DNA from 3 places in the Massilia sp. TWR1-2-2 genome. Region 1 is predicted to be linked to each of the others. Evidence: predicted binding sites of a transcription regulator. Region 1 holds the regulator's gene; each other region holds the start of a gene.

The links. Region 1 encodes sigma-54, which starts transcription at its own class of promoters, with help from an activator protein. Its sites were predicted from a motif close to TGGCANGNAANCTGCTTT; they were not measured.
Region 2: a site for sigma-54 is predicted at 6,139-6,156, ahead of ACP7DD_RS12830 (PEP-CTERM sorting domain-containing protein). Genes of this name have one in related genera too.
Region 3: a site for sigma-54 is predicted at 5,007-5,024, ahead of prpB (methylisocitrate lyase). Genes of this name have one in related genera too.

Annotation. Positions count from the first base shown of each region.
Region 1 is NZ_JAFCWM010000015.1:72,483-82,522, forward strand. Features, by position in the region: gene hprK (HPr(Ser) kinase/phosphatase) at 1-345, shown strand, start outside; gene rapZ (RNase adapter RapZ) at 530-1,393, shown strand; gene ACP7DD_RS15745 (enoyl-CoA hydratase/isomerase family protein) at 1,398-2,477, opposite strand; gene hpf (ribosome hibernation-promoting factor, HPF/YfiA family) at 2,596-2,949, opposite strand; gene ACP7DD_RS15755 (RNA polymerase factor sigma-54) at 3,017-4,498, opposite strand; gene lptB (LPS export ABC transporter ATP-binding protein) at 4,501-5,253, opposite strand; gene lptA (lipopolysaccharide transport periplasmic protein LptA) at 5,253-5,816, opposite strand; gene lptC (LPS export ABC transporter periplasmic protein LptC) at 5,848-6,438, opposite strand; gene ACP7DD_RS15775 (KdsC family phosphatase) at 6,451-6,996, opposite strand; gene ACP7DD_RS15780 (KpsF/GutQ family sugar-phosphate isomerase) at 6,996-7,994, opposite strand; gene ACP7DD_RS15785 (monovalent cation:proton antiporter-2 (CPA2) family protein) at 8,104-10,040, shown strand, end outside.
Region 2 is NZ_JAFCWM010000011.1:165,523-175,562, reverse strand. Features, by position in the region: gene ACP7DD_RS12855 (NAD(P)(+) transhydrogenase (Re/Si-specific) subunit beta) at 1-1,385, shown strand, start outside; gene ACP7DD_RS12850 (cache domain-containing protein) at 1,541-2,620, shown strand; gene ACP7DD_RS12845 (hypothetical protein) at 2,636-3,196, shown strand; gene ACP7DD_RS12840 (GGDEF domain-containing protein) at 3,197-4,114, opposite strand; gene ACP7DD_RS12835 (M20/M25/M40 family metallo-hydrolase) at 4,205-5,179, shown strand; gene ACP7DD_RS12830 (PEP-CTERM sorting domain-containing protein) at 6,188-6,784, shown strand; gene ACP7DD_RS12825 (UbiH/UbiF/VisC/COQ6 family ubiquinone biosynthesis hydroxylase) at 6,863-8,026, opposite strand; gene pepP (Xaa-Pro aminopeptidase) at 8,023-9,369, opposite strand; gene murU (N-acetylmuramate alpha-1-phosphate uridylyltransferase MurU) at 9,366-10,040, opposite strand, start outside.
Region 3 is NZ_JAFCWM010000006.1:42,824-52,863, forward strand. Features, by position in the region: gene ACP7DD_RS07390 (hypothetical protein) at 1-557, shown strand, start outside; gene ACP7DD_RS07395 (trans-sulfuration enzyme family protein) at 602-1,783, opposite strand; gene ACP7DD_RS07400 (pyridoxal-phosphate dependent enzyme) at 1,780-3,156, opposite strand; gene prpR (propionate catabolism operon regulatory protein PrpR) at 3,250-4,860, opposite strand; gene prpB (methylisocitrate lyase) at 5,069-5,953, shown strand; gene prpC (bifunctional 2-methylcitrate synthase/citrate synthase) at 5,978-7,147, shown strand; gene acnD (Fe/S-dependent 2-methylisocitrate dehydratase AcnD) at 7,158-9,752, shown strand; gene prpF (2-methylaconitate cis-trans isomerase PrpF) at 9,755-10,040, shown strand, end outside.

The sequences.
Region 1 (10,040 bases):
CCTGCTCTGCTGCAGAACCTGCTGGAAGTGCGCGGCCTGGGGCTGCTCGACATCAAGGCGATTTTCGGCGAGACCGCGGTGCGCCGCAAGATGCGCCTGAAGCTGATCGTGCACCTGGTGCGGCGCAGTGCACTGGAGGAAGAAGTCGAGCGGCTGCCGTTCCTGTTTCCGACCGAGGATGTGCTGGGGCTGCCGGTACGCAAGGTTGTCATTCCCGTGGCGGCCGGTCGCAACATCGCGGTTCTTCTGGAGGCTGCGGTGCGCAACACCATCTTGCAGCTGCGCGGGATTGATACGTTGCAGGAGTTTATGGAACGCCAGCGCCAAGCAATGTCGGGCGACTAGGCTGTCTCCTATTTCTCTCGCGTGGTAGCGGTTCCCGCCTGCGCGGGAACGACGGTCTTGGGGCATGCGGCAATAGAAGACGTCGTGCTCGCCATTGGCGAACCCGGCTTCCCGCGCAGGCGCGAACCCATGCTGAGCAAGCCCTCCCGCCACAACACGCGCCCGTTGCGGTATCATCAACTCCATGCGCATCGTAATCATCACTGGTATTTCCGGCTCGGGTAAATCCGTCGCCCTCAACGTCCTCGAAGACGGCGGCTACTATTGCGTCGACAACCTGCCGCCGGCCCTGCTGCCGGACCTGGTCCGCACCATTGCCGACGAAGGCACCGAAAGCCTGGCCGTCGCCGTCGACGCGCGCAGTTCGGCCTCGCTGGTCGATCTGCCGGCCAACATCAACGACCTGAAAAAGGCCGGCCATGATGTCAAGGTGATGTTCCTGACCTCGAATACCCACTCGCTGGTGGCGCGGTTCTCGGAAACGCGCCGCAGCCATCCGCTGTCGCACCAGCTGCGCCCGGACGAAAATCCTGCTTCGCGCCGCACGCTGATCGAATGCATCCTTGAAGAGCGCGAACGGCTGTCGGCCATCGAGCAGCTCGGACACGTGATCGACACGTCCGACCTGTCGGCCAACAAGCTGCGCGCGTGGATCAAGGAACTGGTGGCGGTCGAACGCGCGCCGCTGACGCTGTTCTTCGAGTCGTTCGCCTTCAAGCTCGGCGTGCCGCTCGACGCCGACTTCGTGTTCGATGTGCGCGCGCTGCCGAACCCCTACTACGACCTGACCTTGCGCCCGCTCACCGGCATGGACACGCCGGTGATCGCCTTCCTCGACGCGCAGCCAAGCGCGACCGAACTGCTGGAAGACATCCGCGCGTTCATCGAGAAATGGCTGCCGTCGTTTAAAACCGATAACCGCAGCTACCTGACGGTGGCCCTCGGCTGCACCGGCGGCCAGCATCGTTCGGTGTACATGGCCGAACGGCTGGCAGCTTACTTCAGCCCGACCGAACGGGTCGTGCTGCGCCACCGCGAACAATCCTGATTGCCTAGCCTTGCAGCTCGCGCAGTGGATGCGCGCGATCGGGCCAGGGCGACGCAAAAAACTGTGCCACCATTTCGTCGGTCACTTCGCTCAAGGCCGGCGGATTCCACTTCGGCGCATTGTCCTTGTCGATCACCAGCGCGCGCACGCCTTCGAGCACTTCGCCGTGCTCGAAATTGCGCCGCACGAGGATGCGCTCGAGGCGCAGGCAGCCGGCCAGTTCCATCGTCGCGCCGCGGCGCAACAGCTCGAACGTGACGCGCATCAGCAGTGGCGAACGCTTGCCCATCGCCGCCAGCGTCTTTTGCGCAAACTCGCCCGGGTCGGACGCCAGCGAATCCATGATCGCCTGCACGCCTGGCGCGCCGAAGTGGCGGTCGATGGTGGTGCGCTCGGTTTCCAGCATGGCGGCGCCGGCGGCGAACGGCGCGGCGAAGGCGACCAGCGCTTCGCGCAGCTGCGCGCCAGGCGTCGATTCAATCAACTGCGCCAGCGCCGGCATCTGCGCCTGCGGCACGAAGGTGTCGGCCAGGCCCGCGTACAGCGCGTCTGCGGCGCGGATGGTCAAGCCGGTCAGCCCAAGGTAGTAGCCCAGCCTGCCCGGTGCGCGCGACAGGAAATAGCTGCCGCCGACATCCGGGAACAAGCCGATGTTTACTTCGGGCATCGCCATCTTGGTGCCGTCGGTAACCACGCGCAGGCCGCGCGGACCCGCTTCAGCGATGCCGAGGCCGCCGCCCATGACGACGCCGTCCATCAACGCGACGTACGGTTTCGGGTAGTGATAGATCAAATGGTTGAGGCGATATTCCTCGGTGAAAAAGTCTTCCAGCGAAGCGCTGCCGCCGGTGGTCGGCGCGCTGCCGACGTCGTAGAAGAAACGGATGTCGCCGCCGGCGCACAAGGCTTTTTCGGAGGTGCTGCGAAGCACGACAGCGTCGACCTGCGGATCGTCGCGCCAGGCCAGCAGCGCGTCGGTCAGCGCGCGCACCATGTCGAGCGACAGCGAATTGAGCGAACGGGGACGGTCGAGCGTGATGACGCCGGTGCCGTTGGCAACATGGGTTTTGACGAAGTCGGTCATGGTGTGCTTGTCGATGTTAAAGCTGCATTCTAGCGCACGCCAGCACCTCATCCGTGCAGGGTGAAATCGAATTGAAAAGGGCGCCGTGAAGGCGCCCTCGCTTGCTCGATCGGCCGGCTTACGCAGCGGCGATGATCTCTTCCTCAGGCAGGTGCTTGATGGCCTTGTGGCCATGTTCCTGCAGCTGGGATTTGTACTTCATGACCTGGCGATCGAGCTTGTCGATCAGTGTGTCGATCGCCGCGTACAGGTCGTGCGACATGCTGGCGACATTGACCGTCTTGCCCGGCAACCGCAGATTGACTTCGGCTTTTTGCCGCTTTTCTTTTTCAGTAAGATTGTCAACTGTGAGGATCACGGCAATGTCGATGACTTGATCGAAATGTCGCTTCACTCGCTCCAGTTTGGTTTGTACGTAATCGCGGATGGCTGGTGTCACTTCAAGATGATGTCCACTGATTGTGAGATTCATACACACTCCTTTGATGATGTCGCTTCCTGTTCATGCGTCATAAGCGCAGAGGAACATCGTAAAAACTTTACAGACTTTTCCTGAGAGTTACAGGTGGGATCTTCAGCGCTTCGCGGTACTTGGCGACTGTGCGCCGCGCAATGACCATTCCCTGTTCCCCCAGCATGTCTGCAATCTTACTGTCTGATAGTGGGTTTTTAGGGTCTTCTGCTCCTGTCAGTTGCACGATGAGTGCCCGTATCGCCGTCGAGGATGCTTCTCCTCCTGCTTCAGTGGCGACGTGGCTACCAAAAAAATATTTCAACTCAAACATTCCATGCGGTGTCAGCATGTATTTCTGAGTTGTGACCCGAGAAATAGTACTCTCGTGTAAACCCAGTGTATCAGCAATTTCACGCAGCACAAGGGGGCGCATGGCAACTGCGCCGTGGGAAAAGAAATTGCGTTGGCGCTCAACAATAGCTTGCGCCACGCGCAGGATCGTATCGAAGCGCTGGCGCATATTCTTGATCAACCACTTGGCTTCCTGCAACTGCGCGCCCATCTGCCCTTCGCCCTTGCCCTGCTTGAGCAAGTTGGCGTACATGCTGTTGACGCGCAGCCGCGGCATCACGTCGTGGTTCAATGTCACCGTCCAGCCGCTCTTGGATTTGCGCACGATGACGTCCGGCACCACGTAGTCTGACGCACCTGAACCGAACGCGGCGCCCGGGTGAGGATTGCACTGGCGAATCACGCACTGCGCCTCACGCAGGTCCTCGTCGTCGCAGTCGAGCGATTTTTTCAGCTTGTTGAATTCGCGCTGGGCAAACCACGTCAGGTGGTCCGTGACAATCTTCAGCGCCATGCGCCGCGTGACCATCGGTACGCCCGGCATGCGGCGGATCTGCAGCGCCAGGCATTCGGACGCGTTGCGCGCGCCGACGCCGACCGGATCAAAACTTTGCAGCAGCGACAGCGCCGTCTTCAGTTCATCGAGATCGAGTTCGAGTTCGGGCGGCATGCGCTCGAAGATCTCTTCGAGCGACTCGGTCAGGTAGCCGTTGTCGTCGAGCGCGTCGACCATCAGTTCGACCAGCGCGCGGTCGCGCACTTCCAGCACGGCCAGGCGCATCTGCTCCATCAGGTGGTCGCGCAGGGTCACCGCGGACGCTTCGAGCTGCGGGCGCGAGTCCTCGTCGTCGGGCGCCTTGTTGCGGGCGGACTCGCCCCAGTCGTCGCTGTCGGCGCCGCTTTCGGCCGGCGCGCTGTCGACGTCGCCGCCCTCGCCTTCCGCCGCTGGCGCATCGGCCGGCGGCGCATCCTGCGCGCCTGGCTCGGGCGCAGCTTCACCGGGCGCGGCGCTCGAGCCGATGGCGCCGTCGGCGAGCAGCCGCACCGAGTTGTCCAGCGGGTCGTCGAGCCGCTCGAGCAGCGGATTGTCCGACAGCAGATGCTCGAGTTCCTGGTGCAGTTCAAGCGTGGACAACTGCAGCAGGCGTATCGACTGCTGCAGTTGCGGCGTGAGCGCCAGGTGTTGCGAGGTCCGTAGCTGGAGTGACTGTTTCATCGCTACATCCGGAAGTGTTCACCGAGGTAGACGCGCCGCACCGATTCGTCTGCAATGATGTCGTCGGGGCGGCCCGACGCAAGCACCGCGCCCTGGTTGATGATGTAGGCGCGGTCGCAGATGCCGAGCGTCTCGCGCACGTTGTGGTCGGTGATCAGCACGCCGATGCCGCGCTCCTTGAGGAAGCGCACGATGCGCTGGATCTCGATGACCGCGATCGGGTCGACGCCGGCGAACGGCTCGTCGAGCAGCACGAAGCGCGGATTGGTGGCGAGCGCGCGCGCGATCTCGACCCGGCGCCGTTCGCCGCCCGACAGCGACAGCGCCTGGTTCTCGCGCAGCTTCTCGATCTGCAGGTCGGCCAGCAGCGTGTCGAGGCGCTGGTTGATCTGCGCCTTGGTCAGCGCCTTGCCATCGACCTTCTGCAGTTCGAGCACCGCGCGGATATTGTCTTCCACCGTCAGCTTGCGAAACACCGACGCTTCCTGCGGCAGGTACGACAGGCCGAGCGAGGCGCGGCGGTGAATCGGCATGCTCGAGATGTCGACGCCGCTGATGTCGATCGAGCCGGCGTCCGACGGCACCAGGCCGACGATCATGTAGAACGAGGTAGTCTTGCCGGCGCCGTTGGGTCCGAGCAGTCCGACCACTTCGCCGCACTCGACCTGCAGCGAGACGTCGCGCACCACCAGGCGCTTGCCGTAGCTCTTTTGCAGGCCGCGTACGATCAGGGTACTGCCGCAGCTTTGTTCCATTATTGTTTTCCTGGGGCCGGAGCCGCCGGAGCGGGCGACCTGCGCGAGTCGATGATCCACTCGACGCGGCCGCCACCGGTCTTGCTCTCGCCCGTAGCGGTATTGGTCGTGGTGACAACTTCCTTGCGGCTGTCATACGAAATGAACGCGCCTTCAGAGCTGCCGGTTACCCGCGTGCCCTCCAGGTTGCGGACCTTCGCCCTGCCCTTGAGCTTGACCACATCGGTCTTGTCGTCGTATTCGATGCGTTCGGCCTCGCCCTCGATCCACAAATCGGGGCCGCCGTCCTTTTTCTGGCGGAATGTGGCCAGTCCACCCGGCGCCGCTTGCAGCGTCACGAACTGATAGCCTTGCGGGTCGATCGCGGCGGTCAGTTTGGCTGCCTTCATGATCAAGGTGCCGCGCGTGAGCACCACATTGCCTTCGGCGGTGCCACCCTCGTTGACGGTGTTAGCCATGATGGATTCGGCGTTCACCTTGATCGGCTTGAGCGCATCGGCGCGCTCGGCCAGAGCTGAAACGCACGCAGCCAAACAAGCGACACTCACCAAAATTTTTTTCATATTTATTCCCATATTTTTCTAGACTTCCGTCTCAACGCGCGCGCGGCGGCAGCGTTAATTCACCCTTGCTCTGCACATCGACCTGGCCTGTGGCGTTATTGGCTTTCATGCCGACACCGGACACCGTGCTGGCGCCCACTACCATCTGAAATGGCTGCTTCGTCTGCATCCGCTCTTCGTCGGGGAACACGGTCAGCGCGGACGTTTGCAGGTGCAGCGCCTGCGTGGCGCCTTGCGGCGGGCGCTGGATATCGACGGAGCCGACCAGGTCGACGATGTTGTTGGTCTGGTCGATGTGCGCTTCTTTCGCCGTCATCGTCATCGGCGGTTGCTTCGATCCCATGTTGCGCACCACCGGCATGTCGACGTGCAGCGAGTCGTCGCTCGGGCGGTGGGTCAGCTTTTCGCCGGCGATGATGTAGGCCGGCTTGCCGCCCGGCGTCATGCGCACGAAGCTGAACTTGTCGACGATGTAGTCAGGCTCGGTCTTGAGGCCCTCGCCAGGTGTCACCAGCTCGTTGCGGGTGATGACCTGCACCAGCCAGAAGGAGCCCAGCGCCAGCACCACGCCGCCGATCATCAGGGAGCCCATTCGCCAGCGGTGAGCGGTACGCTTGTGCATGGTGCCCATCGATCAGGCGAAATACGGCGCCAGCGCCGTATCGTAGTTGCCCTGCGCGCGCATCACCAGGTCGCACACTTCGCGCACGGCGCCGCGGCCGCCGCCGGCGCGAGTGACGTAATGGGCGCGGTGCTGCACTTCCGGGTGCCCGGTCGACACCGTCACGGCGAAACCGACGTTGCGCAGCAGCGGCAGGTCGATCACGTCGTCGCCGATGTAGCCGCATTGTTCGGCGCTGGCGCCGGTGGCCTCGAGCAGCGCGGCGAATGCGATGCGCTTGTCGTGCGTGCCCTGGTAGACGTGCATGATCTTCAGGTCGGCCGCGCGGCGCACCACCACCGGCGACTTGCGCGCGCTGATGATGGCCACGGCCACGCCGGTTTTCTGCAGCAGTTCGATGCCCAGGCCGTCGAGCACATTGAAGGTCTTGGTCACTTCGCCGTCGGCGCCGTAAGTCAGGCTGCCGTCGGTGAGCACGCCGTCGACGTCGAGGATCAGGATCTTGATGGCGGCGGCGCGGCGCAGGTGGTCCGGTTGCGGGTTGAGTGCGGTGTCCATCAGATCACTTTCGCGCGCGTCAGGTCGTGGATGTGCAGCGCGCCGACCAGCTTGTCGTCGGCGTCGACCACCAGCATCTGGTTGATGCGGAATTCTTCCATGATGGCGACGGCGTCGACCGCCAGCTGCTGCGGGTGGATGCGGCGCGGGTCGGCGTGCATGACGTCGCGGATGACGACCTTGGTGAAGTCCTGGACGCGCTCGATCATGCGGCGCAAATCGCCGTCGGTGAACACGCCGACCGGGCGCCCTTCGGCGTCGACGATGGCGGTCATGCCCATGCCCTTCTGCGTGATCTCGAGCAGCGCCGCGGTCAGCGTGGCGTCGGCGGTCACCTTCGGCACAGCGTCGCCGCTGCGCATGACGTCGTACACGTGGGTCAGCAGGCGGCGGCCAAGCGCGCCGCCCGGATGCGAGCGGGCGAAGTCCTCTTCCTTGAAGCCGCGCGCGTCGAGCAGCGCGACGGCCAGCGCGTCGCCCAGCGCCAGCGTGACGGTGGTGCTGGCGGTCGGCGCCAGGTTCATCGGACAGGCTTCCTTGGCCACCGAGACGTCAAGGTGGACGTCGGCCAGCAGCGCCAGGCTGGAGCCGGGCTTGCCGGTCATGGCGATCAGCGGCGCGCCCATGCGCTTGACGATCGGCAGGATCGACATCAGTTCGGCCGTCTCGCCCGAGTTCGAAATGGCGATGAAGGCGTCTTGCGGAGTGACCATGCCAAGGTCGCCGTGGGCCGCTTCGGCGGGGTGGACGAACATGGCCGGCGTGCCGGTCGAGGCCAGCGTGGCGGCGATCTTGCGCGCGATGTGGCCCGACTTGCCGATGCCCGACACCACCACGCGGCCGCTGCAAGCGAGCAGCAGCGCGACGGCGTGGCCGACGCTGTCGTCGGTGGCCAGGCGCTGGTGGACGGCGCGGATCGCGTCGGCTTCGATTTCGAGCGTCTCGCGGGCGAGCAGCATGGAGCGCCGGATCAGGTTTTCGTCAAAAGCTTTCAGCATTGTTTTTTCATGGGTTACACTCGTACCGGAAGTATAAACGAATTGGGAAAGCAAAAAACTTGCCAGACAAAGTTAAACACATTTTCCCTACCACCGCAGGCGACGGCGCATGGTTTCAGGACTAGAACTCACATTGCTGCTGCTCGGCTGCGCCGTGCTCGGCGTAGTGGCCTTCCGCATGCTGCACCTGCCGCCGATGCTGGGCTACCTGGCCGTCGGCATCCTGATCGGGCCGCACGCGATGGGGATCGCCGAGAACGACGCCACCACGCATGCGCTGGCCGAATTTGGCGTCGTGTTCCTGATGTTCTCGATCGGCCTGGAGTTTTCGCTGTCGCAGCTGATGGCGATGCGGCGCATCGTGTTCGGGCTCGGGATGGCGCAGGTGGTGTTTACCATCGTCGCGACGATGGCGTTCGGCTGGATCATCGGCGCGGTGCTGCCGCCGTCGGTGCAGATCGGCTGGCAGGCAACGTTCGCGCTGGGCGGCGCGCTGGCGATGTCGTCGACGGCGATCGTGTCGAAGATGCTGACCGAGCGGCTCGAACTGGAAAGCCCGCACGGGCGCAAGATTATCGGCATCTTGCTGTTCCAGGATCTGGCGGTGGTGCCGCTGCTGATCCTCATTCCCGCGCTCGGAAAAAATCCCGAGGAACTGGCCGTCACGCTGGGTTGGGCCGCGGTGAAGGCGGTGATCGTGCTGGTGCTGCTGCTGTTCCTCGGCCAGAAGCTGATGCGCAAGTGGTTCACGCTGGTGGTCAAGCGCCGCTCGCAGGAGCTGTTCATGCTCAACCTGCTGTTGATCACGCTGGGCGCGGCGTGGATCACCGAAAAGGCCGGGCTGTCGATGGCGCTGGGCGCGTTCGTCGCCGGCATGCTGATCTCCGAGACCCAGTACAAGCACCAGGTGGAAGAGGACATCAAGCCGTTTCGCGACGTGCTGCTGGGGCTTTTCTTCATCACCGTCGGCATGCTGCTCAATATCCGTCTGGTGATGGACAACTGGTGGATCGTGCTGATCCTGCTGGCAGGTCCCGTGCTGCTCAAGTTTGCGCTGATCGCGCTGCTGGCCAAGCTGTTCGGCGCCTCCGACGGCGTCGCCATGCGCACCGGCCTGGCGCTGGCGCAGGCGGGCGAATTCGGCTTCGTGCTGCTGAACCTGACAGCCGGCGCGCAGCTGATGGATCCATTCATCATCCAGCTGGTGCTCGCGTCGATGGTGCTGTCGATGCTGGTGGCGCCGTTCATCATCGCCAAGTCCGACCAGATCGTGATGAAGATCGCCACCAACGAATGGATGATGCAGTCGCTGCAGCTGACGCAGATCGCCAGCCGCACGATGGCGATGCAAAAGCACGTAATCGTGGCCGGTTTCGGGCGCAGCGGGCAAAGCCTGGCGACGCTGCTCAGTGAAGAGAAGGTGGCCTACCAGGCGCTCGACCTCGATCCGGAGCGCGTGCATGAGGCGCAGGCGGCCGGCGCGAATGTCGCGTACGGCGACGCGGCGCGGCGCGAGAGCCTGGTCGCCGCCGGCATCTACCGCGCCAGCGCGATGGTGATCACGTATGCCGACACGCAGTCGGCGCTGAAGGTGCTGATGCTGGTGCACGAGATGGCGCCGACGTTGCCGGTGATCGTGCGCAGCCACGACGACACTGACCTCGATCTGCTGAAAAAGGCCGGTGCGGCCGAGGTGGTTCCGGAAGCGCTCGAGGGCAGCCTGATGCTCGCTTCGCACGCGCTGGTGATGATGGGGGTGCCGCTGCGGCGCGTGGTGCACCGCGTGCAGAGCGCGCGCGACGAGCGCTATGCATCGCTGCGCGGCTACTTCCATGGCGCCAGCGACGCGGCCGACGATCCCGAGCACCTGTACGTGCGGCTCCACTCGGTGATCCTGCGCGACGACGCCGGCTCGGTCGGCCGGCACATCGAGCAGCTCGAGCTCGACGAGGTAGGCGCCGAAGTGACGATGATCCGGCGCGGCAAGGAGCGGCTCGAAGTGACGCCGCACACGGTGCTGGCGGCAGGCGACGTGGTGGTGCTGCG
Region 2 (10,040 bases), on a different contig from region 1:
TCAAGGGTCTGTCGTCGCCGGCGACGGCGCGCACCGGCAACGCCTTCGGCATGATCGGCATGGCCATCGCGGTCGTCACCACCATCGCCCTGATCTTCAAGCTCAAGGCGCAGGCGCCGACCGGCGGCATGGGCTTTCCGCTGGTGCTGCTCGGCGTCATCGTCGGCGGCGCCATCGGCGCCTACGCGGCGAAAAAAGTGGAAATGACCAAGATGCCCGAACTGGTGGCGGCGATGCACTCGCTGATCGGCCTGGCGGCGGTGTGCATCGCGATTGCCGCCGTGTCCGAACCTTGGGCGTTTGGCATCACCGGGCGCGGCCTGGCGCTGCCGTTCGGCAACCGCCTCGAGCTGTTCATCGGCACCTTCGTCGGCGCCGTCACCTTCTCCGGTTCCGTCATCGCCTTCGGCAAGCTGGCCGGCAAGTACAAGTTCCGCCTGTTCCAGGGCGCGCCGGTCAGCTTCCCCGGGCAGCACATGATCAACCTGGTGGTAGCGATCGCCATCATCGCGCTGGGACTGGTGTTCTGCTTCGCTCCTGGCGCCGAGCCGGCGTGGACGCCGTTCATCATCATGACGGTGCTGGCGTTCGTGCTGGGCGTTTTGATCATCATTCCGATCGGCGGCGCCGACATGCCGGTAGTGGTGTCGATGCTGAATTCGTACTCGGGCTGGGCGGCAGCAGGCATCGGTTTTTCGCTGAATAACTCGATGCTGATCATCGCCGGTTCGCTGGTCGGATCCTCCGGCGCGATCCTGTCGTACATCATGTGCAAGGCGATGAACCGGTCGTTCTTCAACGTGATCCTGGGCGGCTTCGGCGGCGCACCGGCCGAAGCTGCCACCGGCGCGCAGGAGCAGCGTCCGCACAAGGCCGGTTCGGCCGAGGATGCCGCCTTCATCATGAGCAATGCCGAGACCGTCATCATCGTGCCCGGCTACGGCCTGGCGGTGGCGCGCGCCCAGCACGCGCTGAAGGAGCTCGTCGAAAAGCTGACCCACAAGGGCGTCATCGTCAAGTACGCGATCCACCCGGTGGCGGGGCGCATGCCGGGCCACATGAACGTGCTGCTGGCCGAAGCCGAGGTGCCGTACGACCAGGTGTTCGAGATGGAGGACATCAACGGCGAATTCGGCCAGACCGACGTGGTGCTGGTGCTGGGCGCCAACGACGTCGTCAACCCGGCGGCCAAGGATCCGAAGTCGCCGATCGCCGGCATGCCGATTCTCGAGGCCTACAAGGCCAAGAGTGTCATCGTCAACAAGCGCTCGATGGCGTCCGGCTACGCGGGCCTGGACAACGACCTGTTCTACCAGCCGAACACGATGATGGTGTTCGGCGACGCCAAGAAGGTGATCGAGGCGATGGTCAAGGCGGTCGAGTAGCCGCTGCGTTGTCGATATGACCAGAGCGCGCCGCTCTCGGCCGGCGCGTTTTCACGTCGAACTTGTTGCTTTAAAAAATGTTTCATTGTGGCATGGCAAAAAACACGGTACATTGGATTCTCTACCGTCGCGCAGCAATGAAAAGGATAGGCATCATGGGCAAGACCGCTTTCAGCCTGAATATTTTCCATAAATTGTGTCTCACGCTGCTGGCGGTATCGCTGGTGCCGCTGGTGAGCCTCTGGTATGTGGGCAGCCGGGAAGCGCAGGGAGTACTCACTTACAATATTTCGCAGAACCTGGTCGGCACCACCAACACGGTGGCCGCGTCGATCGGCGGCTGGGACGACACCAACCTGCGCGTGCTGCGCCAGGTCGCCAAGCTCGACGACATCCGCTCGATGAAGGCCGAGCGCCAGAACCCGGTCCTCAAAACCGTCGGCGCCAGTTACGAATGGCTCTCGCTGGTGTACACCATCGCCGCGGACGGCGCCAACATCGGCCGCAACGACGACAAGCCCCAGCTGCAGTACGCCGACCGGGTGTATTTCAAGACCGTGATGGAAGGTAAGGAAAACGGCCGCCAGGTGATCATCAGCAAGACCTCGGGCAAGCCCGCGCTGGCACTGTCGGGCCCGATCCGCGACGACACCGGCCAGCTGGTCGGTGTGTTGGCGATGACGATGAACCTCGACGTCGTTTCGAAGATCATCGCCAACACCAGGATCGGCAGCACCGGCCACGCGATCCTGCTCGACGCGGAAAACAAGGTGATCGCCCATGGTCAGCCCGAGCGCATCAAGAACGTGCTGCAGGACCTGGGCCGCCATCCGGCGCTGGCGCTCGACGGCGTCAGCGAGCGCCCGACCGTCTACGACGCCGACGGCAAGCAGGTCGTCGCTTTCGTGCGCAAGCTGCCGCAAGGCTGGACCTTGCTGGTAGAGCAGGACTACGACGAGGCCTACGCCGCCTTGCGCGCGATGCAGCGCAACGCCCTGATCCTGATCGTGCTGACGGCGGCGCTGGTGGGCCTGGTGGCTTTCTTCCTCGGCAAGCAGCTGAGCCGTCCGATCAATCAGCTGACCGCCATCGCCCACGAACTTAGCACCGGCAACTTCGACGTCAACATTCCGCAGACCGGGCGCGGCGACGAAATCGGCGAGCTGGCGCGCGCCATCGAGCGGCTCGGCATCAGCATCCGGCTGGCGATGGATCGCCTGCGCAAGAAGGCGTGAGCCTGAGGAACCGCCATGGTGCAAGCTGAACTTCTCACCTTGCTGCGCGTCGTCGACAGTCTCAGGCAGCTGTGCGCGCAGGGTCGCAGCGGTACCGTGTTCCTGGTCAGCGACGACAACCGCATGGCCCAGGTCCGGCTCGACAAGGGGAAGATCGCCTCGCTGCTGTGCCGCAACCGGCGCGGCATCGAAGCGCTCAGCCTGCTGCGCAGCATGGCCAGCGCCAGGCTGCGCTTCGACGAGACCTATCTGGTCAAGGACGAACACGACAACCTGTCGACCGAGGCGATCTTCGACGCGCTCGGCGGCGGCTCGGTGCCCGCCGTGCTGGCGCCGGCTGCCGCGGCGCCGGGCAAAGCGCCAGCCGTGGCGCTGACGCCGGCGGTCAAAGCAACCATCCAGCGCATCATGACCGGCTACATCGGACCGATGGCGGAAATCATTTGCGACGACCATTTCGACGCGGCCGGCAACCTGCCGGCGCTGCTGAATCTGCTGGCCGGCGAGATCAGCGCGCCGGCGCAGGCGGCCAGGTTTCGCGTCGACGTCGCGCGCGAACTGGGCCTGCCGGCCTGATCAAGCCGTCTCGACCCGGTCGCGCCCTTGTTCCTTGGCCTGGTACAGCGCCGCGTCGGCGCTGGCCAGCGCCTGTTCCGGCGCACTGCCCGGCGCCAGCGCCGCCAACCCGATGCTGATGGTCACCCGGATGATGTCGCCGTCCGGCGTCGTCACGCTCGCCGCGGCGACCGCCTTGCGCATCCGTTCGGCCACCAGGCGCGCCATGTCGGTCGAGGTGTCGGGGAACAGCATGCCGAATTCCTCGCCGCCGGTGCGCGCGACAAAATCGGTGCCGCGCGCGGCGTGCTCGATCGCCTTTGCCACTTCGCACAGCACGCGGTCGCCGACCGGATGGCCGTACTGGTCGTTGACCTGCTTGAAGTGGTCGATGTCGGCCACGCCGGCGGCGGTGGGAGACTGGTTGCGGCGCGCGCGCGCGGCGATGCGCGCCAGTTCGGCGTCGAACGCACGGCGGTTCGGCAGCGCCGTCAGTGGGTCCGTCATGGCCTGCTGTTCGAGCTGCGCCAGCAGTGCGGCGATGCGCGCCTCTTCGGCGCGCCGTTCGCGCATGTCCACCGTGAAGGCGCCGAAATAGCGCACGCCATCGACAACGCCGAGGTCGACCGCTTTCAACTGGATCGGAATCATGTCGCCGGTGCGGTGGCGGATGGCGAAGTCGCGTATTTGGCCGAGCACGCTCGACGCGAGCCCACCGCTGATGTAATTGAGCAGGTAGCTGTTGTGTCTTCCGGCAAGCCCTTCGGGCAGCAGGCCGTCGATCGGCTTGCCGATGGCCTCTGCCGGCGGAAATCCCGTCAACGCTTGCGAGGCCGCGTTCAGGTAACGGATCGCTCCGTGCTGGTCGATGATGATCGCCGGGTCGGACGACTCGTCGAGCAGCCGTTGGAACAGCTCCGCTGGTAATTCTGTGGTCATGGTGGCTTAGGCTGGTGAATCTGCAGTTGCCATTGTGGCACTGCCACATTTGTTTTACTATTCTGCCATCTTAACCGACTGGACATACCGATGAAATTTTCCCGCCGGATGGTCCTCGGCGTGCTGGTTGGCGCGGCGGCCGGCTACGTCATCACTGGCGACACGGCCGAGATAGCGGAGCCGGCCACGCCATTGCCGGCGGCCGCCGTGGCGGCTGCATCGGTCGTCGACGGCGCGCGCCTGCTCGACGACGTGCGCACGCTCGCCGGCGACGACTTCGCCGGCCGCCGCACCGGCACGCCCGGCAGCCAGAAGGCGCAGACCTTTCTGCAGCGCCGCTTCGAAGCGCTCGCGCTGAAGCCGTTCGGCGCCGCCTACGCCCAGCCGTTCTCGTTTACTGCCAACAAGACGGCATATCCGGCGGCCGTCAACTATGTCGGCTACATCGCCGGCAGCGCGCTGCCGCAGCGCTTCATCGTCGTCTCCGCCCATTACGACCACCTCGGCGAAAAGGGCGGCAAGCTGCATCCCGGCGCCGACGACAACGCTTCCGGCGTGGCGGCGATGCTGGCCATCGCGCAGTGGTTCAAGGCCCATCCGCCGCGCCACACGATCGTGTTCGCCGCCTTCGACGGCGAAGAGCAGGGCTTGCAGGGCGCGCGCGCCTTCCTCGCCGCGCTGCCGTTTCCGAAAGCACAGCTGGCGCTCAATCTCAATCTCGACATGGTCAGCCGTAACGACCGCAACGAGATCTTCGTCGCCGGCACGCGCTACAACCCTTCCCTGATCCCGCTGGTGGCCAAGGCGGCCGCGCGCAGCACGGTTGGCGTCAAGCTGGGCCACGACCTGCCGCAGCAGAAGGGCAGCACCGACGACTGGACCGGCAGCTCCGACCACGGCCCGTTCCACCAGGCCGGCGTGCCGTTCCTGTATTTCGGCGTCGAGGACCACGCCGATTACCATGGCCCCGGCGACACGTTCGCGCGCATCGAGCCGGCGTTCTTCACGAGCGTGGCGAATCTGCTGGTGGATGTGGCGGCAACGCTGGATGCTGAATTAAAGTGACGTAACTCTTGGCGCGAACTTGGCATTCCCGTCAGGCGCGGTTCATTTACGGCGTAGGCTTCTTGGATATTTTGGTGGCCGGAGCATGACCACGTTCGGCGCTTGTTTGCTCTGCGAGAGCATTTTTATGCGAGCGAAATTCCGGAATCGAGATTCTTGATTTTCCAAAAATCTCCGTCACCCTGGAAGGCGATGGCCTGCGCCATGCTGCGTCCACCAATTAGGATCAACTGCCAAGACATCCTGAACGGTTCGGCACGTCTGCAAACGCGTCGCTCCTTGTAAATCCACAAGATCTAAACTGGCATCAAATCCAAACTTGGGCCACACTGAAAATCCCACGAACTCATCCGGCTCGTCAGGCCTGACGGGGCCGTGACCGGCCGCGTGCAGCGTGATCTCGCGAAATGCCAAGATATACGCCGTGACGGCCATCAGTCCAAACGCGACCGTACACCAACGCTGCGGCGCCTGGTGATCAAGCATGAGTCTGTGCACGTGCAGGTTGCTTACCTGAAGGGCTGTGCCGTTTTCGCCTTGATATGCGATGACCTCAACTGGCTGCCCTGGCTGTACAAATGGGTTATCCGAGCGACCACTGAGGCCTGCCGGGGATCCATCGGATTGATCCGCGCGCCTCGACACCCCCGAGCGGGCGCGCTACCAGCACCGTCTCGATCGGCTCAATTGACTCATGCAAAAATCGAGAGTGATCGGACATTTACCCATCCGGTAGGAATCTTTGGCGAGCTTAGCACTTCTATACGAGCGTGGCGAATCTGCTGGTGCGTGTGGCGGCAAGGGTGGATACGAACGCGTCATAGAAGAATTGGCGACCCGGCGCGGCTGCACAACCGTGGCGAGTCATTCGGAGCGTGTTGTCGGGAAACTTTACATGTCAACGCGCTCACGTTTATTTACTAGGCGCAAGATGTTGATTTCAAACAGTATATTCGCGCTGGCTCGGTTATTGCTTATACGTAAGATATCTATTTATGGAGAATCAGCATGTTCAAACAATCAGTTATTTCCGCCCTCATCGTCGCCGGCGCCACTTTCGCCGGTGCTGCCCACGCCGGACTGGTCGGCGTCAAGGACATTCGCGTGACCCAGGCCTCGGGCGACAACAACATTCAGGTCGTCGAGCTGCAGGCTTTCGAGAGCATCACCGGCGCGAACGTCGCCCTGTCGTCGCTCGGGACAGTGGCGAGCGCCTCGTCGGTGTATGGGTGGAACGACCCTAACCCCGGCAAGGCCATTGACGGCCAATTCGCGGACAAGAGCTTTCCAAACATGTTCCATAGCGGCGCCAACGCAAACGACTGGCTCAATATCTCGTTCAGCAGCGTCAGGGAACTCGATAGCGTGACGATGTATGGCCGCTCGGACTGCTGCGAGACGCGCGATCGATACAACGTCAGCTTCTACGGCGCCACCGGCACCCTGCTCTACACCGCAGTTCTCGATGCCACCAACGCGCAGCACATGGGCAGCATCACGCTGCCGAACACCGCCGCGAACGTGCCTGAGCCAGCTTCGCTCGCGTTGCTCGGCATGGGCCTGATCGGCGTGGGCATGAGCCGGCGCAAGCAAGCAGCAAAATAAGCGGCCTGCTGCAACCTTAACGCCCGCCGCGCGCGGGCGTTTTGCATGGCGTCGCCTATTCGGCGGCCGTCACGCGCGTCAGCGGCGTCCGAACATCATCAGTTCGGCCAGCAGCATGCGCGCCGGCGCCACCGCATCGAGCACGCCGAGGGACAGGCCCAGCAGCGCCTGCGCCGGGCCGGTGTTGGCGAACACGCGCGCCATCGCATCGGTCAGGCCGATGGTGACCTTGCGGTCGGCCTTGCGGCCTGCGCTGAACGCGAGCAGCTGCTCGGGACCGCTGCCGCGGCCGAGCAGGCGCGCCAGCACGGCGGCGTCGCGCAGCCCCAGATTGAGTCCTTGGCCCGCGACGGGATGCAGCGTCTGCGCGGCGTTGCCGATCGCCACCGTGCGCGCGGTGGCGCGCGGCTCGGCGTTCAGGCCGAGCGGATAGGCGGCGCGGCCGGAGGTGCGCGTGAAGCGTCCCAGCCTGGCGCCGAAGGCGTCGCCCAGGCGCGCCAGGAAAGCGTCGTCGCCCAGCTCCAGCAGGGCGGCGGCGTTTTCCCGCCGCACGCACCACACCAGCGCGTACTGCAGGCCATCGGCGCCTTCCTGCGGCAGCAGCGCCAGCGGGCCTTCGTCGGTGAAGCGCTCGTAGGCGCGTTGCGCGATCGGCGCGCTGGCGGCCACGCGCGCGATCACCGCGCTTTGGCCGTAGTCGCGCTGCAGCGCGCGCTGTTGCTGCTGGCCGAATACGCCGCCCTCGGCCTGCACCGCCAGCGCGGCGGCCAAGGTGCGACCGTCGTCGAGCCGCAGCGTCACGCCGGCGTCGGTCTCGTCGATGGAGCTCACGCGCGCCGGCCGGACGATGGCCACGCCGGCGCGTTCGCAGGCGGCGGCCAGCGCCGACACCAGGTCGCCGTAGCGCGTCACATAGCCAAGCGCCGGCAGATCGTGGTCGTCGCGGTCCATCAGGCTGCGCCCGAAACGCCCGCGCCGCGATACGTGGATCTGGTGGATCGGCGTGGCCGGCAGCGGCCAGGCGCCGACTTCTTCGAGCAGCAGCCTGCTGCCGTACGACAGCGCGATCGAACGCGGATCGGTGATGGCCTGGCCGGGCGACTTGCCGTCGATGAGCGCGATGCGCCGCGGCGCCATGCCGCGCCGCGCCAGCATCGCCGCCAGCGCCATGCCGGCCGGCCCGGCGCCGCAGATGGCGACGTCGAACGTGCTGGCCGTAACCGTTACTGTGATCTCGCTCATCGCTGGCGCATCACTTCTTCGATCTCCGCCGCCAGCCTCGGCGCGTTGTCCGACAGGATCGCGTGGCTGTCGGTCGTGACGACGACATCGTCTTCGATGCGAATGCCGATATTCCAGAACTGTTCCGGCACGCCGGCACCGGGGCGCACGTAGATGCCCGGTTCGACGGTGAGCACCATGCCCGGCTCGAGCCGGCGCGAAGGTTTTTCGTCGGCGCGCACGTCGCGGTAGGCGCCGACGTCGTGCACGTCAAGGCCCAGCCAGTGGCCGGTGCCGTGCATGTAGAACTGCAGGTGGGCGCGCTCGGCGATGGCGTTTTCGGCATTGCCGTATACCGCCTTGTCGAGCAGGCCGACGTCGAGCATGCCTTGCGCCAGTAGGTTCACCGCGCTGTCGTGGATGTCGCTGTAGCGCCGCCCCGGCCGCACCGCCGCCAGCGCCGCGCTGTGCGCCGCCAGTACCAGTTCGTACAGCAGTTTCTGCGGCGCGCTGAAGCGGCCGTTGACCGGATAGGTGCGGGTGATGTCGGCGGCGTAGCTGTCAAGCTCGCAGCCGGCGTCGATCAGCACCAGGTCGCCGTCGCGGCTTTGCGCGCTGTTGGCGTTGTAGTGCAGCACGCAGGCATTCGCGCCGGCGGCGACGATCGGCGTGTATGCCGGGTACTGCGCGCCGCTCTTGCGAAACTCGTGCAGCAGTTCGGCTTCGATTTCGTACTCGAACATGCCGGGCCGCGAGGCGCGCATCGCGCGTTCGTGGGCGCGGCCGGAGATTCGCGCGGCGTGCTGCATCAGCGCCACTTCGCTGTCGTCCTTGAACAGGCGCATTTCGTCGAGCATGGCCAGCAGGTCGTGCGCGACGGCGGGCGCGGTGACGCCGCTGCGGGCCTGGCGCCGCACCGCCTGCAGCCACGTCTTCATCTGCAGGTCGAGCGCGGCGCTGTGACCCAGCGCGTAATAGGCCGCCGGCGCGTTCGCCAGCAGCTTCGCCATTTCGCCGTCGAGGTCCTCGATCGAAAACGCCGCGTCAAAGCCGAAGGCGGCGCGCGCGCCGTCGGGGCCGTGGCGAAAGCCGTCCCAGATTTCGCGCTCGAGGTTTTTCTGGCGGCAGAACAGGATCGCCTGCGCTGCGCTGGCGCCGTTGGCGGCGACCAGCACCAGCACGCTGTCAGGCTCGGTGAAGCCGGTCAGGTAGTAAAAGTAGCTGTCGTGGCGGTACGGGTAATCGGTGTCGCTGTTGCGCATCGCTTCGGGCGCGGTCGGCAGGATCGCCACCGCGCCGGGCGCCATCTGGGCGCACAGCCGAGCGCGCCGTTCGGCGTGGGCCGACGCCGCCAGTGGCGTCATGAAGCGGCCCTGTTCGCCAGCGGCGCGTTGAGCTCGTCGAGCTGGGCGACGGTGCCGACGTTGACCCACTCGCCGGTATAGATTTCGCCGCCCACCAGGCCAAGGTCGATGTACTTGCGCATCAGCGGGCTGAACTTGGCGTGCTGGCCCGGCGTGAGCTCGGCGAACATCTCGGGACGGTAGACGCCGATGCCGGCGAAGTTCCATTTCGGCGTACCGGTGTTCGACAAGGTGTACATGTCGAGCGCGAAGTCGCCCTTGAGGTTGTGGAAAGGATTTGGCGTCAGGTATAGCCACGAGACGTCGCGCTTGTCGGGTGCGTGCGGGTTGCCCCAGATATCCTTGTCGTGCAGCACGTCCTTGACCTGGGCGAAGTCGAAATACGGGCAATAGATGTCGCCCGACACGGCCACGAACGGTTCGTCGCCGAGCAGGTGCAGCGCGTTGGCGATGCCGCCGAACGTTTCCAGCGCCACTTTTTCGTGCGAGTACTCGATGCTGGCGCCGTACTTGCTGCCGTCGCCCAGTTCCTCTTCGATCATGTGGCCCAGGTGGGCCGTGTTGATGACGATCTCGGTAATGCCGGCGCGCACCAGGTTCAGCACGTGCCAGGTGATCAGGGGGCGGCCGCGCACTTTCAGCAGCGGCTTCGGGCAGGCATCGGTCAGCGG
Region 3 (10,040 bases), on a different contig from region 1:
TCGACGTGCGCGACTTTTTCCACCGGGGCGGCGCCCAGGCCATCGTCGTGCGCCTCTACCATCCCGGCGGCGCCGGCAACAGCCATGCCACGCTCGACGCCAATGGCTTGCTGCTGCGTGCACTCACGCCCGGCAGCTGGGGCAACCTGCTGCGCGCCCGCATCGACCACAATATCGTGCCCGCCAATCCGAGCCGCTTCAACCTCACCGTGCGCGACTGCGGCACCGGCAAACTCGAAATATTCCGCGACCTGTCGTGGCACCCCGGCGATCCGCGCCGCGCCGACGAAGTCGTCGCCGCCATGTCGCACATGGTCAGTGCGTCCTTGCCGGCGGCGCGCCCGCACGCCCACGCCGATCTGGCGCCGGCCGCCAGCCCGCCGCGCGTTGCACTGTGGGCCGATAATGCGCCCGCCACCAGCAGCCGTGCCAACGTCCTGGCCGACGACGGCGGCACGCTCGAACAAGCCGACTTCACCGGCCCCATCGACTTCGACGGCAAAAAGGGCCGCTACCTTCTGCGCGACCCGGATTTCTTCACGCTGGTGCATGATTAGTGAACCCGACCGGGAGCGATCCCGTCCCGCATCCGACCTGACCTTCACACCGCTGCCAGTGCGCGCCGCAAGTCCTCGCGCTGGTCCTCGATGTGTTCCACCCCAACCGACAGCCGGATCAGCGCATCGCTGATCCCCAGCTGCGCGCGCTGCTCGGGCGGGATGGTGGCATGCGTCATCAGCGCCGGATGCTCGATCAGGCTCTCCACCCCGCCCAGGCTTTCGGCCAGCGTGAACAATTCGCAGCGCTCGAGGAAGCGGCGCGCGCCCGCCAGGTCGCATGCCAGCTCGATCGAGATGATGCCGCCGAAGCCATTCATCTGCCGCTTCGCCAGCGCGTGCTGCGGATGCGATTCGAGCCCCGGGTAAAACACGCGCCTGACCTTCGGCTCGCGCTCGAGCCAGCGCGCCAGGGCCATGGCGTTGTCGCAGTGGCGCTCCAGACGCAGCGCCAGCGTCTTGATCCCGCGTAGCACCAGGAAGCTGTCGAACGGACCCTGGATGGCGCCGACCGAGTTTTGCAGGAAGCCCAGCTGCTCGGCCCACGCCTCCTGGTGCGGCTCGCGGCCTGCCACCGCGATGCCGCCGATGACGTCCGAGTGCCCGTTCATGAACTTGGTCGTCGAATGCACCACGATGTCGATCCCCGCTTCCAGCGGGCGCTGCACGATCGGGCTGGCGAAGGTGTTGTCGCACACGGTGATGATGCCGCGCGCCCGGCACAGCGTGGCGATCGCCGCCAGGTCGGCCAGCTTGAGCATCGGGTTGGTCGGCGACTCGACCCACACCATTTTCGTCTCCGGCCGCAGCGCCGCCGCCAGCGCTTCGGGGTCCGACAGGTCGACGTAGCTGAACTGGTGGCCCGCGCTGCGCCTGCGCACCCGCTCGAACAGGCGGTAGGTGCCGCCGTACATGTCGTCGCCGGCGATGATGTGGGCGCCGGCGTCGAGCAGCTCGAGCACCGTCGAAATGGCGGCCAGGCCCGACGCGAACGCGAACGCGCGCGCGCCGCCTTCGAGGTCGGCCACGCAGCGCTCCAGCGCCCAGCGGGTCGGGTTGTGCGAGCGGCCGTAGTCGAGCCCCTTGTGCACGCCCGGGCTTTCCTGCACATACGTCGAGGTAGCGTAAATCGGCGGCATCACCGCGCCGGTACTGGGGTCGGGCGCCTGGCCGGCATGGATGACGCGGGTGGCGAGATGCTTCGGTGCGGTGCGGTCAGCGTTCACGATAGTGTCCTGCGCAAGTGGTTGAGGAGGTCGAAACGCGTGATCAGGCCATGGAACCGCGTGTCGTCGGCAATCACCGCGGTCAGGCCGCGGTCGAGGATGTCGCGCAGCTGCTGCATGCTGGCCGACGGGCGCAGCGTCTGCAGCTGCGCGGTCATGGTGTCGGCTACCGGCGTGCCGAAGCCGCCGCCGTCGGCCGTCACGTGCAGCAGCAGGTCCGATTCGTCGATGATGCCGGCCAGCCGGCCGTCGTCGATCACCGGCAGCTGCCCCAGGTCGGCGCTGCGCATGCGGTTGAACGCGGTCAGCAGCGTGTCGGTCGGCGCGACCGTGACGACGTCGCCGCCGTCGTAGCGGCGCCCGATCAGGTCGCGCAGGTCGCCCAGCCGCGGGCGCGCCAGCAGGCCCTGGTCGAACATCCAGCCGTCGCTGTAGACCTTCGTCAGGTAGCGCGTGCCGGTGTCGCACACGAACGTGGCGACCCGTTTCGGCGTTGTCTGCGCGCGACAGTACTTCAGCGCCGCCGCCAGCAGCGTGCCCGATGACGAGCCGCCGAGGATGCCTTCTTCGCGCAGCAGCAATCGCGCCGACTGGAAGCTTTCTTCGTCGCTGATGGTGTAGGCGACGCGCACGCGCGACAGGTCGGCAATCGACGGGATGAAGTCTTCGCCGATGCCTTCGACTGCCCACGAACCGGATACTTCCGACAGGTGGCCCGTCTGCACGTACTCGGCCAGGATCGAGCCTTTCGGGTCGGCCAGCACGAATTCGAGCGCCGGCTGCACGTCGGCGAAATAGCGCGTAAGACCCGCCAGCGTGCCGCCCGAGCCGACGCCGACTACCACCGCATCGAGGTCGTGCGCGCTCTGCTGCCACAGCTCCGGACCGGTGGTGCTGTAGTGCGCCAGCGGATTGGCCGGATTGTTGAACTGGTCGGCGAACCAGGCGCCCGGGATCTCGCGCGCCAGCCGGGCCGCGTAGTCCTGGTAGTACTCGGGATGGCCCTTGCCGACGTCGGAGCGGGTCAGGTGGATCTCGGCGCCGAGCGCCTTCAGGTGCAGTACCTTCTCGACCGCCATCTTGTCCGGCACCACCAGCACCACCCGGTAGCCCTTGATGCGCGCCACCAGCGCCAGGCCGATGCCGGTGTTGCCGGCGGTCGCCTCGACCACCACGCCGCCAGGCTGCAGGCTGCCGTCGGCTTCCGCGGCGGCGATCATCGCCATGCCGATCCGGTCCTTGATCGATCCGCCGGGATTTTGCGACTCGAGCTTGAGGAACAGCTGGCACAAGCCCGTGTCGATCCGCTTGACCTCCATCAGCGGCGTGTTGCCGATCAGTGAAAACAACGCCGCTTGCGATGCATTCTGCATGATATTGCCTCCGTCATCCTGTTTGTATATACCTGGACTTCGAATTCTGCGCCTTCGAGGCGACCGGCTTTTGACCTGCCTCTCTATCGACGCTTATGCGCCTGCCTTCAATTTTCTCCAAAGGGTAGTGCGGCTGATGCCAAGGTATTGCGCCGCCTCCTCGCGCTTGCCGCCGAAGCGCGCCAGCACCTGCTGCACGGTTTCGGCAGGCAGCAGGGCGGCCACGGGGGCCGGCTCGGCGTCCGCCGTGCGTCCCAGTTCCGGCACCACCGCCAGCACGAAGGTTGGCGTCAGCGCTTGCAGCGGCTCGGCCGCCAGGTACAGCGCCAGGCGCTGCGTCAGGTTGCGCAGTTCGCGCACGTTGCCGGGCCACTCGTAACGCTCGAACAGCGCCGCGCACGCTGCGACTTCGGCGTGCAAATTGGGATGCGGCCGCGCCCCCAGCGCCGCCAGCGCATTCTTCAGCGACCATTCGGCCAGCGCCGCGATGTCGCCGCGCCGCGCGCGAAGCGGCGGCAGGGCGATGCGCAGCACCGCCAGCCGGTAGTACAGGTCGGCCCGAAAGCGTCCCTCGCGCACGCGCGCCTCGAGGTCGCAGTGGGTCGCGCTGATCACCCGCACGTTGACCGCCACCGGCCGCGTGCCGCCGACCCGCACCACCTCGCGTTCCTCCAGCACCCGCAGCAGGCGCGTTTGCAGCGCCAGCGGCATTTCGCCGATCTCGTCGAGGAACAGGGTGCCGCGGTTGGCCGCCTCGAACAGGCCGGCGTGGCCGCCGCGCCGCGCGCCGGTAAACGCGCCTTCCTCGTGGCCGAACAGTTCCGACTCCAGCAGCGACTCGGCCACCGCGCCGCAATTGAGCGCCACGAACGGCCGGTTCATCCCCAGGCTGCGCGGACTCTCGCGGTGGATCGCCTGCGCCGCCAGTTCCTTGCCGGTGCCGGTTTCGCCTTCGATCAGCACCGTCGCCGGCGAGCGCGCGTACAGCACCACCTGCTGGCGCAGCTTCTCCATCGGCGCCGAATCGCCGCGCAGGTCGTTCAGGCCGTGGCGCGCGCGCAGCGTGTCGGCCACCGCCACCGTGCGCCGGCCGCGGTTCGATTCGAGCTGGGTCAGGCGCGCCATCTCGAGCGCATCGTCGAACGCCTGGCGGATCGACGCCGCCGAGTACACGAATACGCCGGACAGGCCCGCTTCCTCGGCCAGGTCGGTGATCAGGCCGGCGCCGACGATCGCCTCGATCCCTTCAGCCTTCAGTTCATTGATGCGCGCGCGCGCGTCTTCTTCCGTCACGTAAGTGCGCTGCGCGATGCCGGCGCCGAAGGTGGCCGAAAACTCGGCCAGTTCCGGCAGCGGCGACTGGTAGGTGATCACGCCGATGCGCTGCGAGATGCGGCGCGCGCGCGCCAGCGCCTGCATCATGTCGAAGCCGCTCGCCTTGGCGATGACCACCGGCGCCGACACGCGCCCCTTCAGGTAGGCAGCGTTCGAGCCGGCGGCGATGACGACGTCGCAGCGCTCGGTGGCCATGCGCTCGCGGATATGGCGCGCGGCGTCATCGAAGCCGAGGTGGATCGGCTCGATCGTGGCCAGGTGGTCGTACTCGAGCGTGATGTCGCGCAGCAGGTCCGACAGGCGCGACACGGATACGGTCCAGATGACCGGGCGCTCCATGTCTTCGGTTGTGGCGGCAGAGTAAGGCATCCCATTATTGTACTCCTTCGCCGTTCCACTGTTTCAACTTGAAACGTCGCTTGAAACGAGAGCCGACCGCTTGACTTTTTGATAAATTGTTGTGACTCCATGATTTTAAACGCTTTCCAGCGTCAGGCAGCCGTCGGAGCGGTCGCTGGCACGGTCATTGCAATGTAAAGCGCATGCAGTTTGATGAAACACTACAGGAGAGCACACCATGAGAGAAACCCGGGGCGCGATGTTTCGCCGAGCGGTCGCCGAAGAATCGCCGTTGCAGGTCGTCGGCGCCATCACCGCCTACACTGCGCGCATGGCCGAGCAGACCGGCTACAAGGCGCTCTACCTGTCCGGTGGCGGCGTCGCCGCCAATTCGCTCGGCATGCCCGACCTGGGCATCAGCACCATGGACGACGTCATCACCGACGCCCAGCGCATCACCGACGCCTGCGGCCTGCCGCTGATGGTCGACATCGACACCGGCTGGGGCGGCGCCTTCAACATCGCCCGCACGATTCGCCACATGATCCGCGCCGATGTCGCCGCCGTCCACATGGAAGACCAGGTCTCGGCCAAGCGTTGCGGCCACCGTCCGGGCAAGGAAATCGTCAGCAAGGAAGAGATGGTCGATCGCATCAAGGCCGCCGTCGACGCCCGCCACGACGAGAGCTTCGTCATCATGGCGCGCACCGACGCGCTGGCGGTCGAAGGCCTGAACGCAGCGATCGACCGCGCATGCGCCTATGTCGAAGCGGGCGCCGACATGATCTTCCCTGAAGCGATCACCAGACTCGAGATGTACAGCCAGGTGCGCGACGCGGTCGGCGTGCCGATCCTCGCCAATCTCACCGAATTTGGCGCCACGCCGCTGTTTACGCTCGACGAACTGCGCGAGCACAAGGTCGACATCGCGCTGTACTGCTGCGGCGCGTACCGCGCCATGAACGCCGCCGCGCTCAACTTCTACAAGACGCTGCGCGCCGAAGGCACCCAGAAGAACGTCGTTGCGACGATGCAGTCGCGCATGGAACTGTACGACTACCTCGGCTACCACGACTACGAGAAAAAGCTCGACTCGCTGTTCGCCCAGGGCAAAGAAAAATAATCGATCCACACCGGAGATAGAAAAATGACTGACAAAGCAAACGCCCCGACCGAAGCGGTCGCCTTCAAGCCAAAAAAATCCGTCGCGCTGTCCGGCGTCGCCGCCGGTAACACGGCCCTGTGCTCGGTCGGCAAGACCGGCAACGACCTGCACTACCGTGGCTACGACATCCTCGACATCGCCGACACCAGCGAATTCGAGGAAATCGCCTACCTGCTGGTGCACGGCAAACTGCCCAACGCGGCCGAACTGAAAGCCTACAAGACATACCTGAAATCGATGCGCGGCCTGCCGCAGGTTGTCAAGCTGGCGCTCGAAGCGCTGCCGGCTGCGGCGCACCCGATGGACGTGATGCGCACCGGTGTCTCCGCGCTCGGCTGCGCGCTGCCGGAAAAGGACGACCACAACGTGCCGGGCGCGCGCGAAATCGCCGACCGCCTGATGGCGTCGTTCGGCTCGATGCTGCTTTACTGGTACCACTTCAGCCACAACGGCCGGCGCATCGACGTCGAGACCGACGACGACTCGATCGGCGGCCACTTCCTGCACCTGCTGCACGGCGAGAAACCGTCCGACGCCTGGGTCAAGGCGATGCACACTTCGCTGATCCTGTACGCCGAACACGAATTCAACGCGTCCACCTTCACCGCGCGCGTCATCGCCGGCACCGGCTCGGACATCCACTCGGCCATCACCGGCGCCATCGGCGCGCTGCGCGGACCGAAGCACGGCGGCGCCAACGAAGCGGCGCTCGAAATCCAGGAACGCTACGAGAACCCGGACGAAGCCGAAGCCGACATCCGCCGCCGCGTCGAGAACAAGGAAGTCGTCATCGGCTTCGGCCACCCGGTCTACACCATCTCCGACCCGCGCAACGTCGTCATCAAGGAGCTGGCGCGCAATCTGTCGCAGGAAGCCGGTTCGACCAAGATGTTCGACATCGCCGAGCGCCTCGAAACCGTCATGTGGGACGTGAAGAAGATGTTCCCGAACCTCGACTGGTTCTCCGCTGTCTCATACCATGTGATGGGCGTGCCGACGTCGATGTTTACGCCGCTGTTCGTCATTTCGCGCACCTCGGGCTGGGCTGCCCACGTCATCGAGCAGCGCATCGACAACAAGATCATTCGCCCGAGCGCGAACTACGTCGGTCCCGAAGACCTCAAGTTCGTACCGATCGCGGACCGCAAGTAAGGAAAGCCATATGAATATCGACTACCGCAAACCGCTGCCGGGCACCGCGCTCGACTACTTCGACACCCGCGCCGCCATCGACGCGATCGAAGAAGGCGCCTACGACAAGCTGCCGTACACCTCGCGCGTACTGGCCGAGAACCTGGTGCGCCGCTGCGACCCGGCCACGCTCACCGCGTCGCTGCGCCAGTTCATCGAGCGCCGCCAGGACCTCGACTTCCCGTGGTTCCCGGCACGCGTCGTCTGCCACGACATCCTCGGCCAGACCGCGCTGGTCGACCTGGCCGGTTTGCGCGACGCGATTGCCGCCCAGGGCGGCGACCCCGCCATGGTCAACCCGGTGGTGCCGACCCAGCTCGTCGTCGACCACTCGCTGGCTGTCGAAAGCGCCGGCTTCGACCCCGACGCCTTCGACAAGAACCGCGCCATCGAGGATCGCCGCAATGAAGACCGCTTCCACTTCATTGAATGGACCAAGAAGGCCTTCAAGAACGTCGATGTGATCCCGCCCGGTAACGGCATCCTGCACCAGATCAACCTCGAGCGCATGTCGCCGGTCATCCAGGTGCAGAACGGCGTCGCCTTCCCCGATACCCTGGTCGGCACCGACTCGCACACCCCGATGGTCGACGCGCTCGGCGTCATCGCCATCGGCGTCGGCGGCCTTGAAGCGGAAAGCGTCATGCTCGGACGCGCATCGTGGATGCGCCTGCCCGACATCATCGGCGTCGAACTGTCCGGCAAGCCGCAGCCGGGCATCACCGCCACCGACATCGTGCTGGCGCTGACCGAATTCCTGCGCAACGCCAAGGTCGTCTCGTCCTACCTCGAGTTTTACGGCGCGGGCGCCTCGCACCTGACCCTGGGCGACCGCGCCACGATCTCCAACATGGCGCCCGAATACGGCTCGACCGCGGCGATGTTCTACATCGACGAGCAGACCATCAAGTACCTCAAGCTCACCGGCCGCGACGACGAGCAGGTCGCGCTGGTCGAGACCTACGCCCGCCACACCGGCCTGTGGGCCGACAGCCTGGCAAACGCGCACTACGAGCGCGTGCTCGGTTTCGACCTGTCGTCGGTGGTGCGCACCATCGCCGGCCCATCGAATCCGCACACGCGCGTGCCGACGTCCGACCTGGCCGCGCGCGGCATCAGCGGCGTCGTCGAAAACGAGCCTGGCCTGATGCCCGACGGCGCCGTCATCATCGCCGCCATTACCAGCTGCACCAACACCAACAACCCGCGCAACATGATTGCCGCCGGCCTACTGGCGCGTAACGCCAATCGCCTCGGCCTGACCCGCAAACCATGGGTCAAGAGTTCTCTCGCGCCAGGCTCGAAGACCGTCGCGCTGTATCTGCAAGAAGCCAAGCTGCTGCCCGAACTCGAAGAACTCGGTTTTGGCGTCGTCGCCTTTGCCTGCACCACCTGCAACGGCATGAGCGGCGCGCTCGACCCGGTCATCCAGCAGGAAGTCGTCGCGCGCGACCTGTACGCCACCGCCGTCCTGTCGGGCAACCGCAACTTCGACGGCCGCATCCATCCGTACGCCAAGCAGGCTTTCCTCGCCTCGCCGCCGCTCGTAGTCGCCTACGCCATCGCCGGCACCATCCGCTTCGACATCGAAAAAGACGTGCTGGGCTACGCCGACGGCAAGGCAATCAGGCTGGCCGACATCTGGCCGCTCGACGAGGAGATCGACGCCATCGTCGCATCCAGCGTCAAGCCCGAGCAGTTCCGCCAGGTCTACACGCCGATGTTCGCGCTGCAGGCCGACAAGGGCGACAAGGTCAGCCCACTGTACGACTGGCGCGCGCCGAGCACCTACATCCGCCGCCCGCCGTACTGGGAAGGCGCGCTGGCCGGCGCCCGCTCGCTCTCCGGCATGCGCCCGCTCGCTGTCCTTGGCGACAACATCACCACCGACCACCTGTCGCCGTCGAACGCCATCATGATGGACAGCGCCGCCGGCGAGTACCTGCATAAAATGGGCCTGCCGGAAGTCGACTTCAACTCCTACGCCACCCACCGCGGCGACCACCTCACGGCGCAGCGCGCCACCTTCGCCAACCCGACCCTGAAGAACGAAATGGTCAAGGTCGACGGCCGGGTCTTGGCAGGCTCGCTGGCGCGTATCGAGCCCGAAGGGCAAGTCACCCGCATGTGGGAAGCGATCGAAACCTACATGGAACGCAAGCAGCCCTTGATCATCATTGCCGGCGCCGATTATGGCCAGGGTTCCTCGCGCGACTGGGCCGCCAAGGGCGTGCGCCTGGCCGGGGTCGAGGCGATCGCCGCCGAAGGCTTCGAGCGCATTCACCGCACCAACCTGGTCGGCATGGGCGTGCTGCCGCTCGAATTCAAGCTCGGCGTCAACCGCATCACGCTCGGCATCGACGGCACCGAGACGTTCGACGTCATCGGCGAACGCACCCCGCGCGCCACCTTGACCCTGGTGATCAACCGCGCCAACGGCGACCGCGAGGAAGTGCCCGTCACCTGCCGCCTCGACACGGCCGAAGAAGTGTCGATCTACGAAGCCGGCGGCGTGCTGCAGCGCTTCGCCCAGGACTTCCTCGAATCGACGGCAAAGGCGGCCTGACCATGTCCCACGTACCTCAAGTGAAAATTCCCGCCACCTACATGCGCGGCGGGACCAGCAAGGGCGTCTTCTTCCGCCTGCAGGATTTGCCGCAGGCCGCGCAGCTGCCGGGCCCCGCCCGCGACGCGCTGCTGCTGCGCGTGATCGGCAGCCCCGACCCGTACGGCAAGCAGATCGACGGCATGGGCAGCGCCACGTCGAGCACCAGCAAGGCCGTCATCCTGTCGCGCAGTAACCGCGAAGGCCACGACGTCGACTATCTTTTCGGCCAGGTCGCCATCGACAGGG